4 regions of the Mesorhizobium bavaricum genome follow, and region 1 is predicted to be linked to each of the others. Evidence: riboswitches for the same ligand, from Rfam matches in the RefSeq annotation. Region 1 holds a riboswitch; each other region holds the start of a gene.

Region 1 (5,835 bases):
TGCTCAGTCCGAGCCTCACGCCGGCTACCCGAATCCGCGAACGGTCGGCGGTTTGCATATCCTCCTGACCGAGATGAACGAAGTCGCAGCCTTCCTCGATGGCCAGTCGCCAGTAATCATTGATGATGAGCTGGCACCCGTATCGAGCGCACAAGGCCTTCGCTGTGCGGATCTCAGCGCGCAATCCGGCTTCGCCCATGGTCTTGATGCGAAGCTGCACCAGCTTGACGCCGAGCGGCACCAGCCGATCGATCCAGGCTGCACTTTCGACGATCAGATAGAAGGGATCGAGCTTCATGAAAAAACTGCCCTGCCGATCGTCGGTGTCGACGGCACGGCGACGTCGCGCGGTTCGAGCATTCCCGAACTGAAAGCTTCACGACCGGCCTCGACCGCCTTGCCGAACGCACGCGCCATGCCGACTGGATCGGCCGCCCTGGCGACCGCCGTGTTCAGGAGCACGGCGTCAAAGCCGAGTTCCATGACAATCGCCGCGTGCGACGGTCGCCCGAGCCCTGCATCCACAATCAGCGGGACGCCAGGGAAATGTCCGCGCATCGAGCGCAGCGCCGTGATGTTTATCGGCCCGAGGGCGGATCCGATCGGTGCGCACCACGGCATCAAGACGTTGCAGCCCGCCGCAAGCAGCCGCTCGGTGACGACTAGGTCGTCGGTGGTATACGGGAATACATCAAAACCGTCCTCGCAAAGGATTCGGGCGGCTTCGACAAGGCCGAACACGTCCGGCTGCAGTGTGTCGTGGTTGCCGATCACTTCGAGCTTGATCCAGTTGGTTCCGAACACTTCGCGCGCCATTTTTGCGGTGGTGACCGCTTCCTTGACGGAGTGACAGCCGGCAGTGTTGGGCAGGATTCTTGTGCCGAGTGCGCGGATCAGCGACCAGAATTTTTCGCCGGCTCTGCCGCCTGCCATCTCACGGCGCAGCGAGACGGTCACCACCGATGTGCCCGACGCCTTGACCGCATCGGCAAGGATGGCCGGCGAAGGGTATTGAGCGGTGCCGAGAAGCAGGCGTGAGGCAAGCGTCGTTCCGAGAAGATCGAACATGCTAGCCTCCCTGCATGGGCGAGAGGATTTCGATCCGGTCGCCGTCGCTCAACTGGAACTCCGCGCGGTTGGCTTTGTGCACGAGATCGCAGTTGACGGCCGTTGCCAGCCAATCGCCCTCATAGTCGAGCGCGGCAAGCAGCTCCGCCAGCGTGGTGGCGGCAACCTCATACGCTTCGCCGTTGACCATCAGTTTCATGAGTAAGTTCCTTGGTTCCGTCTTGACTGAAAACCAGGTCGGCCGCCTGGCGCGCCATGGCGGGGGCGAGAAGAAAACCATGGCGATAGAGCCCGTTGATCGCGACGGTTTCGCCGCTCATTTCGACGCGCGGCAGATTGTCGGGAAAGGCTGGACGAACACCGGCACCGGTCTCAACGATGCCTGCCTCGCCGAACGCTGGATGGAGGGCATAGGCGGCGCTCAGAAGCTCCATCATCGAACGGACCGTGACCGGTTCTCCGGATTGGCTCTCGACCATCGTCGCGCCGACCATGAAACGGTGGTCGGCGCGCGGCACCAGATAGAGCGGCAAACGCGGATGAAGCAGCCGGACCGGGCGTGACAGCGAAATGTCCGGCGTGCGCAGGATCAGCATCTCGCCCCGAACGCCGCGCAGTCGGTCATCGACCGCGGCCATTCCCGTGCAGTCGATCTCGCGGTCGAATCCCGTCATGTGCCGGCCGTCCACTCCGAAGCGGAATTCGACGCCGCTTCCGGCGAGTTTTTCATGCAGCGCCGCCATTGCACGACGTGGGTCGAGATGGGCTTCACCCGGGAGGAACAGCCCGCGACGGAAGCGGCCGGCGAGATCGGGCTCCAGGAGCGCAATTTCGTCTTCGTCGACCCGCCGATGGCCCGAGGTGCGGCTTGCAAACCGGTCGAGTTCGCCTGCATCCCGCGGCATCGCCAAAACGAGCGTTCCGGCCCGCGTGACATGACCCGGCAGCACCGCATCCCACCAGTCGGCGGCATCGCGTCCGAGATCCAGCACCGGCTGTTCGGCGCTTTCGCGCTCGCACCAGGGCGCGAGCATGCCGCCGGCCATCCATGATGCGTTGCCGCCAAGGCAGTGCCGGGTCTCGGCGACGGTCACCGCCGCCCCGCGGGCGGCGAGTTCGAAGGCAGCAGAGAGGCCGGCGACGCCGGCCCCTTTGACCAGCACCCTCATGACGGCTCCGGCATCTTCGACAAAAGCGGTTCGCCGTCCACCGGCATATAAAGACTGCCGCCCTCGCGGTATTTCGCCGCCATCGCCGCCATGCCCTCTTTCTGCGCCTCGGCCCGGATGTCGTGGGAGATGCGCATCGAGCAGAATTTCGGCCCGCACATGGAGCAGAAATGCGCGACCTTGTGCGCCTCCTTCGGCAAGGTCTGGTCATGGAAGGAACGCGCGGTTTCGGGGTCGAGCGACAGGTTGAACTGGTCCTCCCAGCGGAACTCGAAGCGCGCGCGGGAAAGGGCATCATCCCTGACTTTCGCTGCCGGGTGGCCCTTCGCCAGGTCGGCGGCATGGGCAGCTATCCTGTAGGTGATGACGCCAATCTTGACATCGTTGCGATCGGGAAGGCCGAGATGCTCCTTGGGCGTGACGTAGCAGAGCATGGCCGTGCCGAACCACCCGATCATCGCCGCGCCGATACCTGAGGTGATGTGGTCATAGCCCGGCGCGATGTCGGTCGTCAGCGGCCCAAGCGTATAGAACGGCGCCTCGCCGCACACAGCGAGCTGCTTGTCCATGTTCTCCTTGATCTTGTGCATCGGCACGTGGCCGGGCCCCTCGATCATCACCTGGCAGTCCTTTGCCCAGGCGATCTTCGTCAGCTCGCCGAGCGTTTCCAACTCGGCGAATTGCGCCGCGTCGTTGGCATCGGCGATCGAGCCGGGACGAAGGCCGTCGCCGAGGGAAAAGGACACATCATAGGCACGGCAGATGTCGCAGATTTCCGCGAAATGCTCGTAAAGGAAGCTTTCCCGGTGATGGTGGAGGCACCATTTGGCCATGATAGAGCCGCCGCGCGAGACGATGCCAGTGACCCGGTCGACGGTCAGCGGGATGTAGTGCAGCCGCACGCCCGCATGGATGGTGAAATAGTCGACGCCTTGTTCGGCCTGTTCGATCAGCGTGTCGCGATAGACCTCCCAGGTCAGATCCTCGGCGACGCTGCCGACCTTCTCGAGCGCCTGGTAAAGCGGCACGGTGCCAATCGGCACCGGTGAATTGCGCACGATCCAGTCGCGGATGTTGTGAATGTTGCGGCCGGTCGACAGATCCATCACCGTATCGGCGCCCCAGCGGATCGCCCAGACCATTTTTTCGACCTCCTCGGCCATCGACGATGTGACCGCTGAATTGCCGATATTGGCGTTGATCTTCACCAGGAAATTGCGGCCGATGATCATCGGCTCGCTCTCGGGATGATTGATGTTTGCGGGAATGATCGCCCGTCCGCGCGCCACCTCCTCGCGCACGAATTCCGGCGTGACGAAATCAGGAAGCGCCGCGCCGAAGCTTTCGCCGTCGCGATGCAGCTTGCCGCACAGGCTCTCGCGTCCGAGGTTCTCGCGGATGGCGACGAACTCCATTTCGGGCGTGATGATGCCGGCACGCGCATAGGCGAGCTGTGTCACCGCCTTGCCGGCCTTGGCCCTGAGCGGCCGGTTGCGTAAGGGAAATTCCGGCGTCAGGCGCTCACCCGTGACAAATCCATTGTCTTCGGGCTGGACATGGCGGCCGTCATAGGCTTCGACATCGCCGCGCGCCGCGACCCATTCGTGGCGAAGCCGGGCAAGGCCCTTGTCGATGCTGGTTTCGACAGTCGGGTCGGTATAGGGGCCTGACGGATCGTAGACGGTGACAGGCGGCTCCCCGGCTGTCGGATGGACGGAGATTTCGCGCATCGGCACTTTGATGTGCGGATAGAGGACGCCAGACTTGTGGATCTTGCGTGAGGCGGGCAGTGGTCCCGTCGACACGGCGGGGGTGAGGGCATTCATCTTGAGGCTCCTTTGCTCGTGCATTGGAGACCCAGTTCTGTGCCGGAAGGATGAAAAGACGCTTTGGCCGCCTGCTCGAAACAGGACCTCGGGCGTAAACTCCCGCAAAGCGCTTGCACCGTCCCTACGCCAGTATGAACTGGATCAGGTTCAACGGGTCACTGCGCCGCGAAAGCCAGCAGTATCTCAGCCCCTTGCCGGGACTCCCCTGGTGAATGCTCCGAATTGAACGAGCCGGCGCTATCTTGTCAAGCGCATTCGGCCCGAGGCGGCGATCGGCGACCAATCAACCCTGGGGAAGCGCGCGCACGTACCGAGAGCAAGTCACGCCTGGAGGAGCGCGAAGCACCGGCGATAGGCGAGCCAGCATGCGGATTCGAAACCTTTTCCAGCACGGCATTTTCGGGCTTTCTTGGCCGACGTTGCTGCCGACAACTGGATGTCCGTCTACGTCATCGGCGTGGGCTAGACGCCCCGTTTGTTTCCCCAAAGCAGAACATGAAGTTGCGGCAGTACGCGCGCCTCGAACCACCTGTCACGGGTCACTTTTTCGACCAGCCATTCCATGCGTTTCATCACACCGGCCATGTCGATCAGCACGTCTTCGTTACCGGGACGCGGCGGCGTGTGATTGCCGGGCTGCAGATAGACGGGTAATTGCGGGTAGCGCGTCGCGGCGTCCTTGGCATAGGCATAGTCCTCATCGTCGAAGACGACGAGCTTGAGCGCCATCCGCGGCTTATCCTGCGCCGCCTCGACGCAGGTGTCGAACGCGGCCCAATCTGTCGTCATTTCGCTTGAGGGTGGCTTGGGGCTGAGCACCAGCACGTCCAGATCCGCGAACCATTCCTTAGGCACCGAGCCCTGGGTTTCCAATGCAAAGCGGTAGCCCTCACCATGCCCGCGGTCGATCAGCGGGCCAAGCGGCTGGATGGCCGGATTGCCGCCTGACAGCGACACCATCACGGGCTGACCGCCGGAAAGCGCAATGACCTTTTGCCAGACCGCGTCGGTTGACATCATCTCCCAATCATGGCGGAAGCGACTGTCCACCGCATGCAGGCTGTCGCACCAGGAACAGCGATAATCGCACCCGCCTGTTCTTACGAACACCGTGGGCAAGCCGATCAGCATGCCTTCGCCCTGAATGGTCGGCCCAAAAATCTCGCTCACGCGGATTCCGGGCTGCATTGCGTTAGTCATGGCCGGTATTCCGCCCAGGTTTTCGGCGTCTCGCTCACCCGCACGGCGGAGGTTTGTGGTAGCCGCACCTTGCACCAGTCGTGGAAGTGCCTGGCCAGACATTCCGCCGTGACACGGTCATGCCCTAGAACGTCGTTAAGATGCCGATGGTCGAACGTCCCGTCGATGTAGTGCTTGAGCGCCGCCAGGTCGTGGTAGTCGCGCACAAAGCCATGTTCGTTCAGTTCGCCACCTGAAAGCTCCACTACGACGATGTAGTTGTGGCCGTGTAGACGCGCGCACTGATGATCTGGTGGCAAGGAGGTGAGCTGATGCGAGGCCGAGAAGTGGAACTCTTTGGTAATGCGGAACATCACGCGCTCCTTGTCTGGATAGCGTGCAGCCAGAAGTCTGCATCCTCATAATCTGTCGGGTCGGTGATGTCGGCCAGATCGAATGCTTCGCGCCGTTCGACGCATGTCCCACAGCGACCGCAGTGACGTGCACCGCCCTTGTAGCAGGACCACGTCGCCTCGAACGGTGTGGCGTACTTTGCCCCCTCGCTGACGATGTCGGCCTTCGACATATTC
Region 2 (5,835 bases), on a different replicon from region 1:
GATCCACGCCTTGCCGATTGCCGCAGATCAAGCCTGCTGCGTCGGATAGAGCGTCAGGATGTTGACGTTGACCCTTGGCGGCTGCGAGACCGCGTAGAGCATGGCGGCGGCGATGTCCTCGCTCTCCAACTGCTCCATGTCGCCCAATCTTTGCTCGACCGCCATCCGCACATCGTCGCGCATGTTGGCGGTGAATTCGGTTCTGACCGCGCCGGGTTCGATCACTGTGACGCGGATACCGTCCTTGCCGATTTCGCGGCGCAGCGATTCCGCCATGGCGCTGGCCGCATGCTTGGTGCCGGAATAGACCACCGATGGATGGATGTAGCGGCCGGTGCCGGACGAGACGATGACGATGTGCCCCGATCCCTGCCGTTTCATCGCCGGCAGCGCCGCGTTGATCGCGTAGAGCAGACCCAGAATGTTGATATCGACCATTTCCCGGTATTCGCCGGTGGTGGTGTTCTGGAACGGGGCGGCGACGCCGACACCGGCAACATTGAACAGCATGTCCAGCCGGCCATAGTCTTCCAACACGCGCCGGACCATGGCGGCTGCCTGGGATTCATCGGTGATGTCGGCCTCGATGGCCAAGGCTTCGCCGCCGTTGTCGCGGATGCGTGTGGCCAGATCGTCGAGCCGCTGCCGGCGCCGCGCCGCGATGGCGACGATCGCGCCTTGCGCCGCCAGCGCCAGCGCGGTTGCCGCGCCAATGCCCGAGGAGGCGCCGGTTACCAGGACGATTTTTCCATTGAGTTTCCGCATGTTCGTTGCTCCTGCTCAGAAGGAGATTCAAAGGCATTCGGTGCCGATCCTGCTCGGCACGTTGGAGCCATATCCTCAATCTGGACTGCAGACGCCCTACGGAGAATATGATAGAATATCATCATACTCATTGGAGAATCCGGTATAATGCGCGGTAGCGAGTATGCGGAACTGAAGGCCTTTGCCGCTGTCGTCGCGCATGGCAGCTTCGCCCGTGCGGCTGAAGATCTCCGGATGTCGGCGTCGACGCTCAGCCAGACGATCCGTCAGCTCGAAGCGCGGCTTGGCCTGCGCCTGCTCAACCGCACGACCCGCAGCCTCTCGCTGACTGAAGCCGGCGCGCGCCTGCATGCGCGCTTCGCGCCGGCCATGGCCGAGATGGAGGCGGCGGTCGGCGATGCGACCGCCTTGCGCGACACGCCGGCCGGCATCTTGCGCGTCCATATGCCAAGCGTTGCCGCCGCCACCTATCTGGAGCCGGTGCTCGGCCGTTTTCACCAGGCATGGCCGGACATCGTGCTCGATGTGACGATCGACGATGCGGCCATCGATATTGTCGAGGCCGGCTATGACGTCGGCGCCAGGCTAGGCGAATTTCTCGAAGCCGACATGGTCGCCGTGGCGCTTGGCGGCACGCTGCGCCAGCTCGCCGTGGCCTCGCCGGACTACATCGCCCGTTGCGGATCGCCGTCGGCACCGGTCGATCTGCTCCAGCACCGCTGCATCAATTGGCGCCGGCCGGGCAGTGCTGGCCTCTATCCCTGGGAATTCGCCAGGGATGGCCAGTGGTTCTCGGTCGCGGTCAACGGCCCGCTTGTCGTCTCCAGCCGCGACATGGCGATTGCCGCCGCTGTGCAGGGTGTCGGCATCGCCTTCTGGGCGGAAGACCTCGTGCGCCCGCTGATCGATGCCGGCCAACTGGTGTCGCTGCTGGATGATTGGTGCGCGACCTTTCCCGGCTGGTTCCTCTGCTATCAGAAGCAGCGTCATACACCACCGGCCGTGCGCGCCTTCGTCGATTTCATGCGCCATGCGCATGCCGGCCGCCAGACGCTGCCAGCTGGTTGAGCGTTTGTCGCTCGAACGGCCCGGGTTTCGGTTGCGGCAGCGAAGGTTGCCGACAAACTCCGGTCCGGCAGCACCGACGGTTTGCGCTCAGGGCCTGGGCCTGGCGCAATGCTTTTGGCGCAGAGCACCGAAAAAACGGCTTTCGCTTCAGCTCGAATGGTGCTTTAACCCGCGCATCCACAGGGGTGCTCCGTACGGTCGGGGCTGAGACGGGGGCGGCAAGCCCACAGACCCTAGAAGCTGATCTGGGTAATACCAGCGGAGCGAGGCGGGCGATGTTTTCAGGCGCACAGATTTCCCTATATCCCATGGCCGACGATTTCGTCGGTGTCATCCTTGGCGCGCTGGGCGCGCTCGATCCCTACCGCGACCGGCTCAGGATCGAGACCGACGACATCTCGACCTTGTTGGTCGGGCCGCCCGAAGTGCTGTTTCCGGCGATCCGGGACCTGTTCGTGGCGGCGGCACGCAGCGGCAAACATTGCGTGCTGTCGGCCACCATCTCGCGCGGCTGCCCCGGCGAGCCGGATGATCCGATCTGCAGCTCCGATGCGCTTGGCGGACCTGCCAGGCCACTCGGCCCGCGCAAGGACGCGGCAATCGCGGCGGTGCGCGGCGCGGCCGCCACCGGCCAGCCGGCGGCAGCGCAGTTCTCGCTCTATGTGATGGGCACCGACGACCACATGGACGAGATCTACGGCTGCATCGATTTTCTCAAGCAGTCCGGCGTCTATGAGCGCTCGAAGCATTTCTGCACGAAATTGCGCGGGGATGCCGGCGCGATCTTTTCGGCGCTCGACGAGGCCTTTTGCCGCTTCGGGCCCGGCGCCGGCCACGTAACCCTCGACGTCACGGTCTCGGCCAACAGCCCGTCGGCCGTCTGAGCCAGCCGCGCTTTCGCGCGACCTCGTCAAAGGTTATGTCCGTGGCCTCACCATCAGTCGCTTCGCGCCCGATCGCGAGCCTTGTTGTCAAGACAGCACCAGCCGTGATCTCGGTCGGGCTGCTGCTTCTGGCGTGGCAGCTCTACGCCACGTGTTCCGGCATCAAGCCGACGACGCTGCCGGCGCCGTCGCGCGTGTTCGAGCAGGCGGTGCTCAATCGCGAGGTGCTGGTCGACAATGCCATTCCCACCATTCGCGCCACGCTGATCGGCTTTGCCTTTTCACTCGGCGCTGCTTTTGCGCTGTCGATGCTGGTCGATTTCTTCCAGCCGCTGCGGCGTGCGCTGTTTCCCGTTTTCATCGTCAGCCAAACCTTGCCGCTGGTGGCGATCGCGCCGCTGGTGGTGCTGTGGTTCGGCTTCGGGCTGACGCCCAAGATCATGCTGGTGGCGCTGGTCACCTTCTTTCCGATGCTAGTGGCACTGGTCGAGGGCTACGAGGCGACGGAGTCCGAGATCGGCCAGATGCTGCGCGCGATGGGGGCAGGGCGCTGGCGCGTCTTCGTGCTGGCGCGGCTGCCGTCGGCGCTGCCCTATTTCTTCGCCGGCCTGAGGATATCCATCACCTATGCCGTGGTCGGCGCCATCTTCGCTGAATATGCCGGTGCGGCGAAGGGGCTGGGCATCTACATGCTCAACGCCAAGAACAATTTCCGCCCCGATCTGGTGCTGGCCGCCGTCGGTGTCAGCGCTGCGCTGACACTTGTCCTGTTCGCGTTGACGGTGCTGCTGCAGCGGCTTGTCATGCCCTGGGAACGGGCCGCCGGCAAGCAACCCGCCGGCATGGGGCCGCGGCCATGAGCAGGCTCGAGCTGCGGCATGTGCGCAAGGCCTTCGGCGGGCTCGACGTGCTTGCCGGCATTTCGCTCTGCGTCGGCGCCGGTGAATTCGTCTCCATCCTTGGTCCATCGGGCGCCGGCAAATCGACGCTGTTCCAGCTTCTGACCGGCGCGCAGCACGGCGAGGGCGAGATGTTCTTCGACGGCGCGCCGCTCGACGACTACGGCAGGCATTTCGCATTCATGCCGCAGCGTGACGCGCTGATGCCGTGGCGACGCATCCTCGACAACACGACGCTCGGGCTCGAAGTGCAAGGCGTCAGGCGCAAGGCGGCGCGGGCGCGCGTCGCGCCGCTGTTTGCCGAATTCGGGCTTGCCGGCTTCGAGCGGCATTTTCCGGCGCAGCTGTCGGGCGGCATGCGCCAGCGCGCGGCGCTTTTGCGCACCGTGGTGCAGGAGCGCGACATGCTGTTGCTCGACGAACCGTTCGGCGCGCTCGACGCACTGACCCGCACCGCCATGCAGCGCTGGCTGGAACAGATGTGGCGGCATCACCGCTGGACGGCGCTGCTGATCACCCACGATGTGCGCGAAGCCGTGTTCCTGTCCGACCGAATCTATGTGTTGTCGGCACGCCCGGCCCGCATCGTCCGCGAAATCAAGGTGCCGCTGCCGCGGCCGCGCGATCCCACCGGAGTGGCCGCGCTGCAGGCAAGCACGCTTGAAGCCGAGATTCTCGACATCATCCTCAATCCCGGACCCAACCCACACCCATCCAAAGGATACGATCATGACTGACTTGACGCGCCGGCAAGCCTTGTTGCTGACCCTTGCCACGGGTGTTCCACTCATTGCCGGAGCGGGCCGGGCTCAAACGCAATCGGCGGTACAAAAGGTCACCGTCGCACTAGACTGGACGGTCAACACCAACCACATCGGGCTGTTCGTCGCCCGCGACAAAGGCTTCTATTCCGAAGCCGGACTCGAGGTCGACATCCTGCCCTACAGCGATACTGGGGCCGGCACGCTCGTTGCCAACCGCGTCGCCGATTTCGGCATCAACGGCACCATCAGCCTGTTCACCCAGAAAGCCGCCGGAGCTGACCTGAAGGGGGTCTATGCCGTGGTGCAATCCGAAACCGGCCGGCTGGTGTTCAACGCGTCGCGCAGCGAGATCAAAAGCCCGAGAGACCTTGACGGCCTGACCTATGGCGGCTTCGGCAGTGCCTGGGAAAACGCGCTGATCGGCACCATCATCCGCCACGATGGTGGCAAGGGCAAATTCGAGACGGTGACGCTCGGCACTTCGGCCTATGAGGCGCTGGCCAACGGTTCGGTCGATTTCACGCTGGAGGTCTCGACCTGGGAAGGTGTCGAAGCCGAGTTGAAGGGCGTCAGGCAGCGCAGCTTCATCTATGCCGACCATGGCGTGCCTGACGAGCACACGACACTGATCTCTTCGAGCGAAGCCTATCTCCAGGCAAACCCCAAACCTGCGGCCGCCTTCGTCCAGGCGACGCGGCGCGGCTACCAGTTCGCCGTCGACCATCCCGATGCGGCTGCCGCAATTCTGATCGCCGCCAACAAGGACGCGCTGACCAATCCGGCACTGATCGAGGCTTCGCTGAAGGCACTGATCGACGGCCATTACCTGCGCAGCCAAAACGGCGCCATCGGCACCATGGATCCGGCGCGAATGGACGCGATCGGCGACTACCTCTTCGCGTCCGGCATTCTGCGCGATGCCGACGGCAATCCGACCAAATCACGCCCGGATTTCGGGGGGTATTTCAGCAATACCTATCTGGGGTAGGTGACCAATCTGCCCCTGAGGGGAAGACCAGGAACTCGGGTGGTAGCCCAGTTGCTGGCGATCCAATAGAGCAGGGCGGTTTTGACATGTTCGCCCCGGCTCGCCCTGCAGCGACAAGGCAACCCTCCCCAAACCTGTTACAAGTCCTCGCCGGGTGCCTGTTCACGGCAGGTGCCGGCGCGTTTTGGATCAAGTTCGATCGCGCGCCGGCAGTCGTCGGCGGCGCTCTCATAGTTTCCCTGCGACGCCTTGGCGAGTGCGCGGTCATAATAAGCTTCGGCGTTGTAGGGATCCCGCTCGATTGCCCGGCTGAATTCGCTGATGGCGTCGCCGACGTTGCCTCGAATCTGCAGATCCAGCCCGCGCTGGATGCTCGAAGCTACGACGCCGGAATTATCCTGTTCGGGAAAGACGACAGGTTCGGCCGGCTTGGCCGCCTTGGGCGCAGCCGGGGATTCTGCGCCCGT
Region 3 (5,835 bases), on a different replicon from region 1:
ATAGGGATCGTCGGCGGGGCCGAGCCCCGCCTCGACATAGGCGCGGACCGTTGCAAAACCCTCCATGTCGGGCATCTGCGGCAAATAGCGGACGGTCGCCGAGGGCTGGCGGAACACCTCGCCGTCCTGCGGTTCGATCAGGCCGGCGGCGATCTTCAGCAGCGTCGACTTGCCGGACCCGTTGCGGCCGACCAAAGCGATCTTGTCGCCGGCCGACGCGGTCAAGGCGGCGCCATCGAGCAGCGGCGTGCCGCCGAAGGTCAGTTTTATCCCGTCGAGATGGAGAAGAGGCGGGGCCATGTCAGCTTTCAGGTAGAGGATAAGGGTGAGCGAGCAACAACGCGCGGCCATGGCCGAGCGTGACTTCGAGGCGACCCCTGACCTCGTTGGAGATGGTCAATGACGAGCCGAACGCCACCTTGACGTGATCGAGCGGCCATTTGGCGCCGGTGACTGTCAGGCCGGAAAGATCGGAAAAGCCGAGCACCGAAAACAGCGTGCCGTCGGCATAGTCGAAGCCGGCTTTCCCGGGCAGCAGCGGGGCGCCTTCCTGGGCGCCGCTGCTCAGAAGCATCCTCGTCCCGGCCTCGGCCAGCCGCAGGGCGAGCGCCAGATGCAGGAAGGCGTGGTCGGCGCGCTTGCCGCCGAAGGCGCCGGCGAGCACCAGGCTGGTCGCGCCGCGCTCCAGCGCGGCGGCGATGGCCAATTCGCCATCGGTCTTGTCCTTCTCCGCCGGGAAGGTCCGGCGGGGTACGGCGGCGAGATCGTCCGGCAGGTTGGCGGGCACGGAATCGAAATCACCCACCCACAGTTCCGGGACAAGACCCAGCAGCCGCGCATGGCCGATGCCGGCGTCGGCGGCGATGACGCGGGAGCCTGCGACCTGGCGGTCGAGCCGGGGCGTGCGGATGAGATCGCCGCCAAGCAAGATGGTGAATGTGCTCATATCGTGTGGCCCTTACCAGCCCGGCACGGGAAACGGAAGGCCGGCAAACTCCCACTTGCGTGAGGGATCGGCCGGGCCTATGTGTCGAAACGCTCTAACGGGGTGCCGGACGCGATCTTCGCGGACCGGCTGAGAGGCAAGTCGCCAACCCGCTGAACCTGATCCGGTTTGTACCGGCGGAGGGATTAGACGTTTCGGACAGTCCGACGCCTCAATTCCTTTCAATTCGAACGAAGGAGGCGCCGATGCGCACGCTTTTATACTCTCTTGTCTCTGCGATGGCTGTGGTCCTGTCCGGGCCGGCCTTGGCCAAGGACAAGCTCACCATCTACACTTACGAGAGTTTCACCGCCGACTGGGGTCCGGGTCCCGTGGTGAAGAAGGAATTCGAGGCCGAATGCGGCTGCGATGTCGACTTCGTCTCGGTCGCCGATGGCGTCGCGCTGCTCAACCGCGTCAGGCTGGAAGGGGCATCGACCAAGGCCGACATCGTGCTCGGCCTCGACACCAATCTGACCGCGGATGCCAAGGCCACAGGCCTGTTTGCGCCACATGGCGCGGTGTCCGATGTCAGTGTGCCGGGCGGCTGGAGCGACGACATTTTCGTGCCTTTCGACTATGGCTATTTCGCCGTCGTCTACGACACCGAGAAGCTGAAGAGCCCGCCGAAGAGCCTGAAGGACCTGGTCGAAGGCAGTGCCGACGACAAGATCGTCATCCAGGATCCGCGCACCTCGACGCCGGGCCTCGGCCTGCTGTTGTGGGTGAAGTCGGTCTATGGCGACAAGGCGCCGGAGGCCTGGGCGAAGCTCAAGGCGAAGGTGCTGACCGTGACGCCGGGCTGGAGCGAGGCCTACGGCCTGTTCACCAAGGGCGAGGCGCCGATGGTGCTGTCGTACACCACCTCACCGGCCTATCACATGGTCACCGAGAACACCGAGCGTTACCAGGCGGCGTCGTTCGAAGAGGGCGAGTATCTGCAGATCGAGGTCGCCGGCATCACCACCACAGGGGCCAAGAATCCGCTGGCGGAAAAGTTCATGGCCTTCATGACCGGACCGAAATTCCAGGATGCCATCCCCGAGACAAACTGGATGTTCCCGGCCGGCAAGACCGACAAGCCGCTCAACCCGGCCTTCGACAAACTGGTCAAGCCGACCAAGACCTTGCTGTTCAGCCCCGAGGAGGTCGCCGCCAACCGCAAGGCCTGGGTGGATGAATGGCTGGCGGTGATGAGCAAATAGGCTGTGGCAACCGATCGAAGATGAGTGCTCTACGGCGCCCCCCTCTGTCCTGCCGGACATCTCCCCCTCAAGGAGGGAGATTGGCAGCTTGGGAGCTGGCGCTCGTCCTGCGACATCTGAGATTAGTGACGGCTGATCTCCCCCCTCGTGGGGGAGATGTCCGGCAGGACAGAGGGAGGCGCGAAGGAACGCGGCGCCCGCTGAACTCCAGTCAATGGCAGGTCTCGGGTCAGGCGGTCCCGCGTGCAACGCGCGTCCTCTGACCCCCGCATCAGCGCCGGTATCATCGCGCTTGCCGCCATCGCGCTGCTGATCGGCGGTGCGTTTGCCGGACTGCTCGTCGAAGGCGTTCACGATTTCTCCGGCGCCTGGGCAGCCTTCAATCCTTATCTCTTTCGCGTTGTTCGCTTCACTTTGTGGCAGGCCGTACTCTCGACGCTGCTTTCGGTGGTGCCGGCACTGTTCGTGGCACGCGCGCTGTCGCGGCATCCGCGCTTCTTTGGCCGCGCCTTCATCCTGCAGCTGTTCGCCGTGCCGCTGGCGCTGCCGGCCATCGTCGCGGCACTCGGCATTCTGGCGCTTTATGGCCGCGCCGGCTATTTCGCCGGCGTGTTAAGCGTGATCGGCGGTGGAGACTGGTCGGGCATCTATGGCCTGTCGGGTATCCTCGTCGCCCATGTCTTCTTCAACCTGCCGCTCAGCGTGCGGCTGTTCCTCGAGGCACTGCAGACCATTCCCGCCGATCAGTGGCGGCTGGCGAGCCAGCTCGGCATGGGGGCGCGGCCGGCGTTCCGGCTGATCGAATGGCCAACGTTGCGTGCGGCGTTGCCCGGGGTCGCCGGGCTTGTCTTCATGCTCTGCATCACCTCGTTCACGATCGTGCTGACGCTCGGCGGCGGGCCGGCCGCGACGACGCTCGAAGTCGGCATCTACCAGGCGCTGCGCTTCGATTTCGATCCCGCGCGCGCCGTGACGCTGACCCTGCTGCAGATCGCCTTGACGTTTGCCGTCGTGCTGGCGCTGACGCGGCTTGGCGCCAATGTGGTCGGCGACACCAATCTGCCGGTTGCGACACGCCGCTATCTTTCGGTCAACGGGGCCGAGACCTCACTGAACGTCGTGCTCATCGTTCTGACGCTGCTGTTCGTTGCCGGACCGATGGTCGCCACGGTGATGGCCGGGCTTGGCGCCGATCTCGGCCGGCTGGCCGGTGAGGTCGCCGTGCGGCAGGCGACGCTGACCAGTGCGGTGCTCGCCTTCCTGTCGGCGCTGCTTTCCGTGACGTTGTCGCTGGCGCTGACCATGGCGCGCCGGGCGCTGGCGTTGAACCGCCGGACTGGTCCCAAGAGAATGCTGGAACACGCCGCCGATACCGGTGCCGGTTTTGTCCTCGTCGTGCCGCCGATCGTCGTCGGCGCGGGCTGGTTCCTGTTGCTGCGCCATGTCGGCGATGTCTTTGCCATCGCCCCGGTCATGGTCGTCACCGTCAACGCTGTGATGGCGATGCCGTTCGCACTGCGCGCCGTCCGTCCCGCCTATGATGCGGCGAGCGAACGTCATGAACGGCTCTGTGCTCAGCTCGGCATTGCCGGCTGGAACCGGTTGATCGTGGTCGACTGGCCATCGCTGCGGCGGCCGCTCGCCACGGCTTTCGCTTTCGCCATGGCGCTGTCGCTTGGCGATCTCGGCGTCATCGCGCTGTTCGGCAGTGATTCCGTGCAGACGTTGCCCTACCTTCTGCTGGCGCGCATGGGCAGCTACCGCACGCAGGACGCCGCCGGCCTGGCGCTGTTGCTCGGCCTCGTCTGCCTCGCGTTGATCGTAGCGGCGCACTGGCTTGGAAGGGAGAAGGATCGGGATGCCTGACGGGGCGGCCAGCAGGTCTGAAAAGGGTGTTCCGGTGCGGCTGGACCAGGTGTCGTTCAGCTATGGTGACGCGCCGCTTGTCTTCGATGTCGATTTCGCCGCGTCGAAAATCACCGCCATCATGGGGCCAAGCGGTTCTGGCAAGTCGACGCTGCTCAACCTGGTGGCCGGCTTCGAGACGCCGCAGTCAGGCCGCGTGCTGATCGGCGGCGCCGATGTCAGCGCCGAGCCGCCGGCAGCGCGAGCTGTGTCGATGGTGTTCCAGGAAAACAACCTCTTCGCCCATCTTTCCGTCGAGCAGAATGTCGGGCTCGGCCGCTCGCCATCGCTGCGGCTGACCGAAGCCGACCGCGCCGCGATCGCCGAGGCGCTCGAACGCACCGGCCTTGGCGGCAAGGAAAAGCGCCTGCCGCGTGAACTCTCCGGCGGCGAGCGCCAGCGCGTCGCCCTGGCCCGCGTCCTGGTACGCAACCGGCCGGTGCTCCTGCTCGATGAACCCTTTGCGTCGCTCGGCCCGGCGCTGCGCGACGACATGCTGGATCTGGTGGCCGCAGTCCACGCCGAACGGGGCATGACGGTGCTGTTCGTCACCCACCAGCCGGGGGATGCCCGCCGCATCGGCGAGCACGTGGTGTTTCTGGACAACGGCGTTGTCGCGGCAACCGGCAAGGCGGATGATTTCTTCACCGGGGCTGGCCCGGAAGCGTTCCGGCGCTATGTCGGTGCAAGCGCCGGGAATGCCGTATCACGGGATGTTGCCCGGAAGCGGACATAATTTACGGTCAAACCGGCTCCAGGCGATGTGGCGTTTGCTTGCCATGAGTGGTGGAGTGTGGCTAGGTCCGCCTCACCGGTCCGGCATAGGCCGTGATTTGCCTGCAGCATCCGCCGCCCGCCCCGAGGGACGCGCGACGGATGCTGCAGCAGTTTGAGATAGCGCATGACACGTTCCGAAGATCGCCCCCGATTTTCGTGGTCATGCGCAGGGACCCGAAAGGAAGCCGTTCTGGCGATCGGCGTTGACAGACTACGAATGAATCCGCTGGCGCGCTTTCTTGCGCTGGCCGGCTTCGCCGTGGCGCTGGCGAGCTGCCAGATGTTCACGCCGCCCGAGGTTCAGGAATCCGGCTTCCAGCCTTCCGACAGGCCGATCACCGTCGACAATGTCGCCGCCAACAGCAAGCTCGCCGAACTGGCCAAGGCGCAGCATCCGCGCATCCTGGCCACCTATGGCGGCGAATATTCCGATCCCAAGCTCGAGCGCATGGTCGCCAAGGTGGTTGGCAATCTGACCGTCGTGTCGGCCAATCCGACGCAGACCTATCGCATCACCATCCTGAATTCGCCCAACGTCAACGCCTTCGCGCTGCCGGGCGGTTATCTCTACATCACGCGCGGCCTGCTGGCGCTGGCCAACGATTCGGCCGAGCTGGCCGCGGTCATCGCGCATGAGATGGGCCACGTCACCGCCAATCACGGCCTGCAGCGCCAGCAGCTGGAGGCCGAGGAAGGCCTGGCGACCAAGGTGGTTTCCGATGTGCTCGGCGACAGCCCGACCGCCAAGGCGGCGCTGATCCGCGGCAAACTCAGGCTGGCGCAGTTCTCGCGCAACCAGGAGCTGGAGGCCGACGCCATCGGCATCAAGTCGATCGGCGAAGCCGGCTACGATCCTTTCGCCGCCGGCCGCTTCCTGCAGTCGATGTCGGCCTATACCGACTTCCGCTCGATCAGCGGCGCCACCGATGCCAGCCTCGACTTCTTGGCCACCCACCCCAACAC
Region 4 (5,835 bases), on a different replicon from region 1:
ATTTCGATCCGGTCGCCGTCGCTCAACTGGAATTCCGCGCGGTTGGCTTTGTGCACGAGATCGTTGTTGACGGCCGTTGCCAGCCAATCGCCCTCATAGTCGAGCGCGGCAAGCAGCTCGGCCAGTGTGGTGGCGGCAACCTCATGCACTTCGCCGTTGACCATCAGTTTCATGCGCAAGCTCCTTGGTTCCTTGATTGAAAACCAGGTCGGCCGCCTGGCGCGCCATGGCGGGGGCGAGAAGAAAACCATGGCGATAGAGCCCGTTGATCGCGACGGTGCTTCCACATGCCTCGACACGCGGCAGGTTGTCGGGAAAGGCCGGACGGACGCCGGCGCCGGTCTCAATGATGCCAGCCTCGCCGAAGGCCGGATGGAGAGCATAGGCCGCGCCCAAAAGCTCCATCATCGAACGCGCCGTGACCGGTCCTGTGGACTGGCTTTCGATCATCGTCGCGCCAACCATGAAACGGTGATCGGTACGCGGCACCACGTAGAGCGGAAAGCGCGGATGAAGCAGCCGGACCGGGCGTGACAGCGAAATGTCCGGCGTGCGCAGGATCAGCATCTCGCCGCGAACGCCGCGCAGGCCGTCGTCTTCTGCCGCCATCCCCGTGCAGTCGATCCGGCGATCGAAACCGGAAATGTGCCGGGCATCGGCGCCGAAGCGGAATTCGACACCCATGGCAGCGAGCCTGTCATGAAGTGCCCCCATCGCGTGGCGCGGGTCGAGATGAGCCTCATCGGGGAATAACAGTCCGCGCCGGAAGCGGCCGGCGAGGTCGGGTTCCAGGAGCGCAATCTCATCTTCATCGACACGCCGATGGCCGGACGTGCGGCTGGCGAACCGGTCAAGCTCGCCCGCATCGCGCGGTGCAGCAACAACCAGTGTTCCGGCCCGTGTCACCTGGCCGGGCAGTACCTCGTTCCACCAGTTGGCAGCGTCGCGGCCCAGGTCCAACACCGGCTGCTCAGCGCTTTCACGCTCGCACCATGGCGCCAGCATGCCGCCGGCGAACCACGATGCGTTGCCACCGATGCCATGCCGGGTCTCGGCGACTGTGACTGTCGCGCCGCGGGCGGCGAGCTCGAAGGCGGCGGTGAGGCCGGCGACGCCGGCCCCTTTGATCAACACCCTCATGACGGTTCCGGCGCCTCTGGCATGAGCGGTGCGTCGGTCTCGTCTACCGGCAGGTAGAGATCGCCGCCCTCGCGGTATTTCGCGGCCATTGCCGCCATGCCCTCTTTCTGTGCCTCGGCGCGGATGTCGTGAGAGATACGCATGGAACAGAATTTCGGCCCGCACATCGAGCAGAAATGCGCCAGCTTGTGCGCCTCCTTAGGCAAGGTCTGGTCGTGGAAGGACCGCGCGGTTTCGGGGTCGAGAGACAGGTTGAACTGGTCCTCCCAGCGGAACTCGAAGCGCGCGCGGGAAAGGGCATCATCCCTGACTTTCGCGGCCGGATGGCCCTTCGCCAGGTCGGCGGCATGGGCGGCGATCTTGTAGGTGATCACGCCAATCTTGACGTCGTTGCGATCGGGAAGGCCGAGATGCTCCTTGGGCGTGACGTAGCAGAGCATGGCCGTGCCGAACCACCCGATCATCGCCGCGCCGATACCTGAGGTGATGTGGTCATAGCCCGGCGCGATGTCGGTCGTCAGCGGCCCAAGCGTATAGAACGGCGCCTCGCCGCACACAGCGAGCTGCTTGTCCATGTTCTCCTTGATCTTGTGCATCGGCACGTGGCCGGGCCCCTCGATCATCACCTGGCAGTCCTTTGCCCAGGCGATCTTCGTCAGCTCGCCGAGCGTTTCCAACTCGGCGAATTGCGCCGCGTCGTTGGCATCGGCGATCGAGCCGGGACGAAGGCCGTCGCCGAGGGAAAAGGACACATCATAGGCACGGCAGATGTCGCAGATTTCCGCGAAATGCTCGTAAAGGAAGCTTTCCCGGTGATGGTGGAGGCACCATTTGGCCATGATAGAGCCGCCGCGCGAGACGATGCCAGTGACCCGGTCGACGGTCAGCGGGATGTAGTGCAGCCGCACGCCCGCATGGATGGTGAAATAGTCGACGCCTTGTTCGGCCTGTTCGATCAGCGTGTCGCGATAGACCTCCCAGGTCAGATCCTCGGCGACGCTGCCGACCTTCTCGAGCGCCTGGTAAAGCGGCACGGTGCCAATCGGCACCGGTGAATTGCGCACGATCCAGTCGCGGATGTTGTGAATGTTGCGGCCGGTCGACAGATCCATCACCGTATCGGCGCCCCAGCGGATCGCCCAGACCATTTTTTCGACCTCCTCGGCCATCGACGATGTGACCGCTGAATTGCCGATATTGGCGTTGATCTTCACCAGGAAATTGCGGCCGATGATCATCGGCTCGCTCTCGGGATGATTGATGTTTGCGGGAATGATCGCCCGTCCGCGCGCCACCTCCTCGCGCACGAATTCCGGCGTGACGAAATCAGGAAGCGCCGCGCCGAAGCTTTCGCCGTCGCGATGCAGCTTGCCGCACAGGCTCTCGCGTCCGAGGTTCTCGCGGATGGCGACGAACTCCATTTCGGGCGTGATGATGCCGGCACGCGCATAGGCGAGCTGTGTCACCGCCTTGCCGGCCTTGGCCCTGAGCGGCCGGTTGCGTAAGGGAAATTCCGGCGTCAGGCGCTCACCCGTGACAAATCCATTGTCTTCGGGCTGGACATGGCGGCCGTCATAGGCTTCGACATCGCCGCGCGCCGCGACCCATTCGTGGCGAAGCCGGGCAAGGCCCTTGTCGATGCTGGTTTCGACAGTCGGGTCGGTATAGGGGCCTGACGGATCGTAGACGGTGACAGGCGGCTCCCCGGCTGTCGGATGGACGGAGATTTCGCGCATCGGCACTTTGATGTGCGGATAGAGGACGCCAGACTTGTGGATCTTGCGTGAGGCGGGCAGTGGTCCCGTCGACACGGCGGGGGTGAGGGCATTCATCTTGAGGCTCCTTTGCTCGTGCATTGGAGACCCAGTTCTGTGCCGGAAGGATGAAAAGACGCTTTGCTCGACCTGCCGAAACAGGACCTCGGGCGTAAACTCCCGCAAGCGCTTGCACCGTCCCTACGCCAGTATGAACTGGATCAGGTTCAACGGGTCACTGCGCCGCGAAAGCCAGCAGTATCTCAGCCCCTTGCCGGGACTCCCCTGGTGAATGCTCCGAATTGAACGAGCCGGCGCTATCTTGTCAAGCGCATTCGGCCGGAGGCTTGGCCCGAGGCGGCGATCGGCGACCAATCAACCCTGGGGAAGCGCGCGCACGTACCGAGAGCAAGTCACGCCTGGAGGAGCGCGAAGCACCGGCGATAGGCGAGCCAGCATGCGGATTCGAAACCTTTTCCAGCACGGCATTTTCGGGCTTTCTTGGCCGACGTTGCTGCCGACAACTGGATGTCCGTCTACGTCATCGGCGTGGGCTAGACGCCCCGTTTGTTTCCCCAGAGCAGAACATGAAGCTGCGGCAGTACACGCGCCTCGAACCACCTGTCACGGGTCACTTTTTCGACCAGCCATTCCATGCGTTTCATCACACCGGCCATGTCGATCAGCACGTCTTCGTTACCGGGACGCGGCGGCGTGTGATTGCCAGGCTGGAGATAGACGGGTAATCGCGGGTAGCGCGCCGCGGCGTCTTTGGCATAGGCATAGTCATCATCGTCGAAGACGACGAGCTTGAGCGTCATCTGCGGCTTATCCTGCGCCGCCTCGACGCAGGCGTCGAACGCGGCCCAATCCGTCGTCATTTCGCTTGAGGGCGGCTTGGGGCTGAGCACCAGCACGTCGAGATCCGCGAACCATTGCTTGGACACCGAGCCTTGGGTTTCCAATGCAAAGCGGTAGCCCTCACCATGCCCGCGGTCGATTAGCGGTCCAAGCGGCTGGATGGCCGGATTGCCGCCCGATAGCGACACCATCACGGGCTGACCGCGGGAAAGCGCAATGACCTTTTGCCAGACCGCATCGGTTGACATCATCTCCCAATCATGGCGGAAGCGACTGTCCACCGCATGCAGGCTGTCGCACCAGGAACAGCGATAATCGCACCCGCCCGTTCTTACGAACACCGTGGGCAAGCCGATCAGCATACCTTCACCCTGAATGGTCGGCCCAAAAATCTCGCTGACGCGGATTCCGGGATGCAACGCGCAAGTCATGGCCGGTATTCCGCCCAGGTTTTCGGCGTCTCGCTCACCCGCACGGCGGAGGTTTGTGGTAGCCGCACCTTGCACCAGTCGTAGAAGTGCCTGGCCAGACATTCCGCTGTGACACGGTCATGCCCCAGAACGTCGTTAAGATGCCGATGGTCGAACGTCCCATCGATGTAGTGTTTGAGCGCCGCCAGGTCGTGGTAGTCGCGCACAAAGCCATGTTCGTTCAGTTCGCCACCTGAAAGCTCCACCACGACGATGTAGTTGTGGCCGTGTAGACGCGCGCACTGATGATCTGGTGGCAAGGAGGTGAGCTGATGCGAGGCCGAGAAGTGGAACTCTTTGGTAATGCGGAACATCACGCGCTCCTTGTCTGGATAGCGTGCAGCCAGAAGTCCGCGTCCTCATAATCTGTCGGGTCGGCAATGCCGGCCAGATCGAATGCTTCGCGCCGATCGACGCATGTCCCACAGCGACCGCAATGACGTGCGCCGCCCTTGTAGCAGGACCACGTCGCCTCGAACGGTGTGGCGTACTTTGCCCCCTCGCTGACGATGTCGGCCTTCGACATATTCACATAGGGAGCGTAAAGGCGGATATCGGCATAGCCTGCGAGCGCATGGTTCTGCATCGTCTGAAACGCGTCGATAAAAGCGGGCCGGCAATCGGGATAGATGAAATGATCTCCGCCGTGGACGGCAGTGGCCACCGCATCGGCCTTCTGCGCGGCGGCAACCGCGAACGCGATAGCCAGCATGATGGCGTTCCTGTTCGGCACCACCGTGATCCTCATGGAGTCTTCGGCATAGTGCCCGTCGGGCACGTCCACATCATCGGTCAGCGCCGAGCCGCTCAGGTTCCGGCCGACATCGCGGATATCGACGATCTGGTGCGGAACACCCAGCCGCTTGGCGCAGATAAAGGCGAAGCCGAGTTCCTTTTTGTGCCTCTGGCCGTAATCGAACGAAAGCAGGCCAATGAGTTTCTGCTCGGTCGCCACCTTGTGAGCGAGCGAAACAGAGTCCAATCCGCCGGAGCAGATGACGAGGGCATTCATGGTTTGAGTCCTTGTTTTGACCGGGTAAGGCTGCGACCGGAGATTTCTCTGCGTTCCCCGTACTCCACGGAGCCGGTTTTGTGAATGGGGGTGGACGCGACTGAGGCGCACGTACCTTGGTGTCAGGGCACCCAACATGGCTTGCACGCGATTAGTCGCATCTTCGACGGCTGGCGGCTGGGGCCGGCACTGCGTATAGGCGTATAGGCGGATAGACGATAGAGAAATCAGCCAATATCACGTCCCGGATTGGGGCGATGCCGTTCAGCTCGCTCATTTCTCTGCCGATATCATCGAGGATTACAAGCGCCTAAATGCATTGCGGAAACGCGTGTAGGAGTTCGGCCTATCGCGAAACGCCTGTTTCGTTCGCTGGTTTCGAGGTTTTTCAGCCCGTTGCGCCAGTAATCAAATGCAACACATCCATGCTGATCACCGACGAACTCCGTTTACGGCTTCTCGCCAATGGCGCAGCCGACACCGAAACCGCCCATATCCCGGTCGTGAAATTATTCGATCCGCCCGGGGCGGCGAACTGGCTTCTGACCGAACTCAGCGCCGACAGCGACACGCTGTTGAGCTTTGCGATCTCTGTTTT

The links. Region 1 has a riboswitch for thiamine pyrophosphate ahead of thiC (phosphomethylpyrimidine synthase ThiC). Riboswitches for the same ligand answer to the same signal wherever they lie in the genome.
Positions count from the first base shown of each region.
Region 2: it holds a riboswitch for thiamine pyrophosphate, as region 1 does, so the genes downstream of both, AC1RZR_RS16690 (YkoF family thiamine/hydroxymethylpyrimidine-binding protein) here and thiC (phosphomethylpyrimidine synthase ThiC) in region 1, are expected to answer to the same signal.
Region 3: it holds a riboswitch for thiamine pyrophosphate, as region 1 does, so the genes downstream of both, thiB (thiamine ABC transporter substrate binding subunit) here and thiC (phosphomethylpyrimidine synthase ThiC) in region 1, are expected to answer to the same signal.
Region 4: it holds a riboswitch for thiamine pyrophosphate, as region 1 does, so the genes downstream of both, thiC (phosphomethylpyrimidine synthase ThiC) here and thiC (phosphomethylpyrimidine synthase ThiC) in region 1, are expected to answer to the same signal.

Region 1 is NZ_JBXAYV010000001.1:513,507-519,341, reverse strand. It holds gene AC1RZR_RS35230 (thiamine phosphate synthase) at 1-298, opposite strand, end outside; gene AC1RZR_RS35225 (thiazole synthase) at 295-1,068, opposite strand; gene thiS (sulfur carrier protein ThiS) at 1,070-1,267, opposite strand; gene thiO (glycine oxidase ThiO) at 1,236-2,237, opposite strand; gene thiC (phosphomethylpyrimidine synthase ThiC) at 2,234-4,063, opposite strand; TPP riboswitch at 4,167-4,283, opposite strand; gene queE (7-carboxy-7-deazaguanine synthase QueE) at 4,529-5,266, opposite strand; gene queD (6-carboxytetrahydropterin synthase QueD) at 5,263-5,619, opposite strand; gene queC (7-cyano-7-deazaguanine synthase QueC) at 5,619-5,835, opposite strand, start outside.
Region 2 is NZ_CM165566.1:3,389,867-3,395,701, forward strand. It holds gene AC1RZR_RS16680 (SDR family oxidoreductase) at 28-765, opposite strand; gene AC1RZR_RS16685 (LysR family transcriptional regulator) at 913-1,833, shown strand; TPP riboswitch at 2,005-2,118, shown strand; gene AC1RZR_RS16690 (YkoF family thiamine/hydroxymethylpyrimidine-binding protein) at 2,109-2,717, shown strand; gene AC1RZR_RS16695 (ABC transporter permease) at 2,753-3,577, shown strand; gene AC1RZR_RS16700 (ABC transporter ATP-binding protein) at 3,574-4,353, shown strand; gene AC1RZR_RS16705 (ABC transporter substrate-binding protein) at 4,346-5,368, shown strand; gene AC1RZR_RS16710 (tetratricopeptide repeat protein) at 5,506-5,835, opposite strand, start outside.
Region 3 is NZ_CM165566.1:1,605,789-1,611,623, forward strand. It holds partial or broken gene AC1RZR_RS07810 (ABC-F family ATP-binding cassette domain-containing protein) at 1-300, opposite strand, end outside; gene AC1RZR_RS07815 (thiamine diphosphokinase) at 302-946, opposite strand; TPP riboswitch at 1,035-1,148, shown strand; gene thiB (thiamine ABC transporter substrate binding subunit) at 1,192-2,190, shown strand; gene thiP (thiamine/thiamine pyrophosphate ABC transporter permease) at 2,434-4,056, shown strand; gene thiQ (thiamine ABC transporter ATP-binding protein) at 4,049-4,831, shown strand; gene AC1RZR_RS07835 (M48 family metalloprotease) at 5,090-5,835, shown strand, end outside.
Region 4 is NZ_JBXAYV010000002.1:95,523-101,357, reverse strand. It holds gene thiS (sulfur carrier protein ThiS) at 1-173, opposite strand, end outside; gene thiO (glycine oxidase ThiO) at 142-1,140, opposite strand; gene thiC (phosphomethylpyrimidine synthase ThiC) at 1,137-2,972, opposite strand; TPP riboswitch at 3,075-3,191, opposite strand; gene queE (7-carboxy-7-deazaguanine synthase QueE) at 3,449-4,186, opposite strand; gene queD (6-carboxytetrahydropterin synthase QueD) at 4,183-4,539, opposite strand; gene queC (7-cyano-7-deazaguanine synthase QueC) at 4,539-5,237, opposite strand; gene AC1RZR_RS36685 (DUF2958 domain-containing protein) at 5,663-5,835, shown strand, end outside.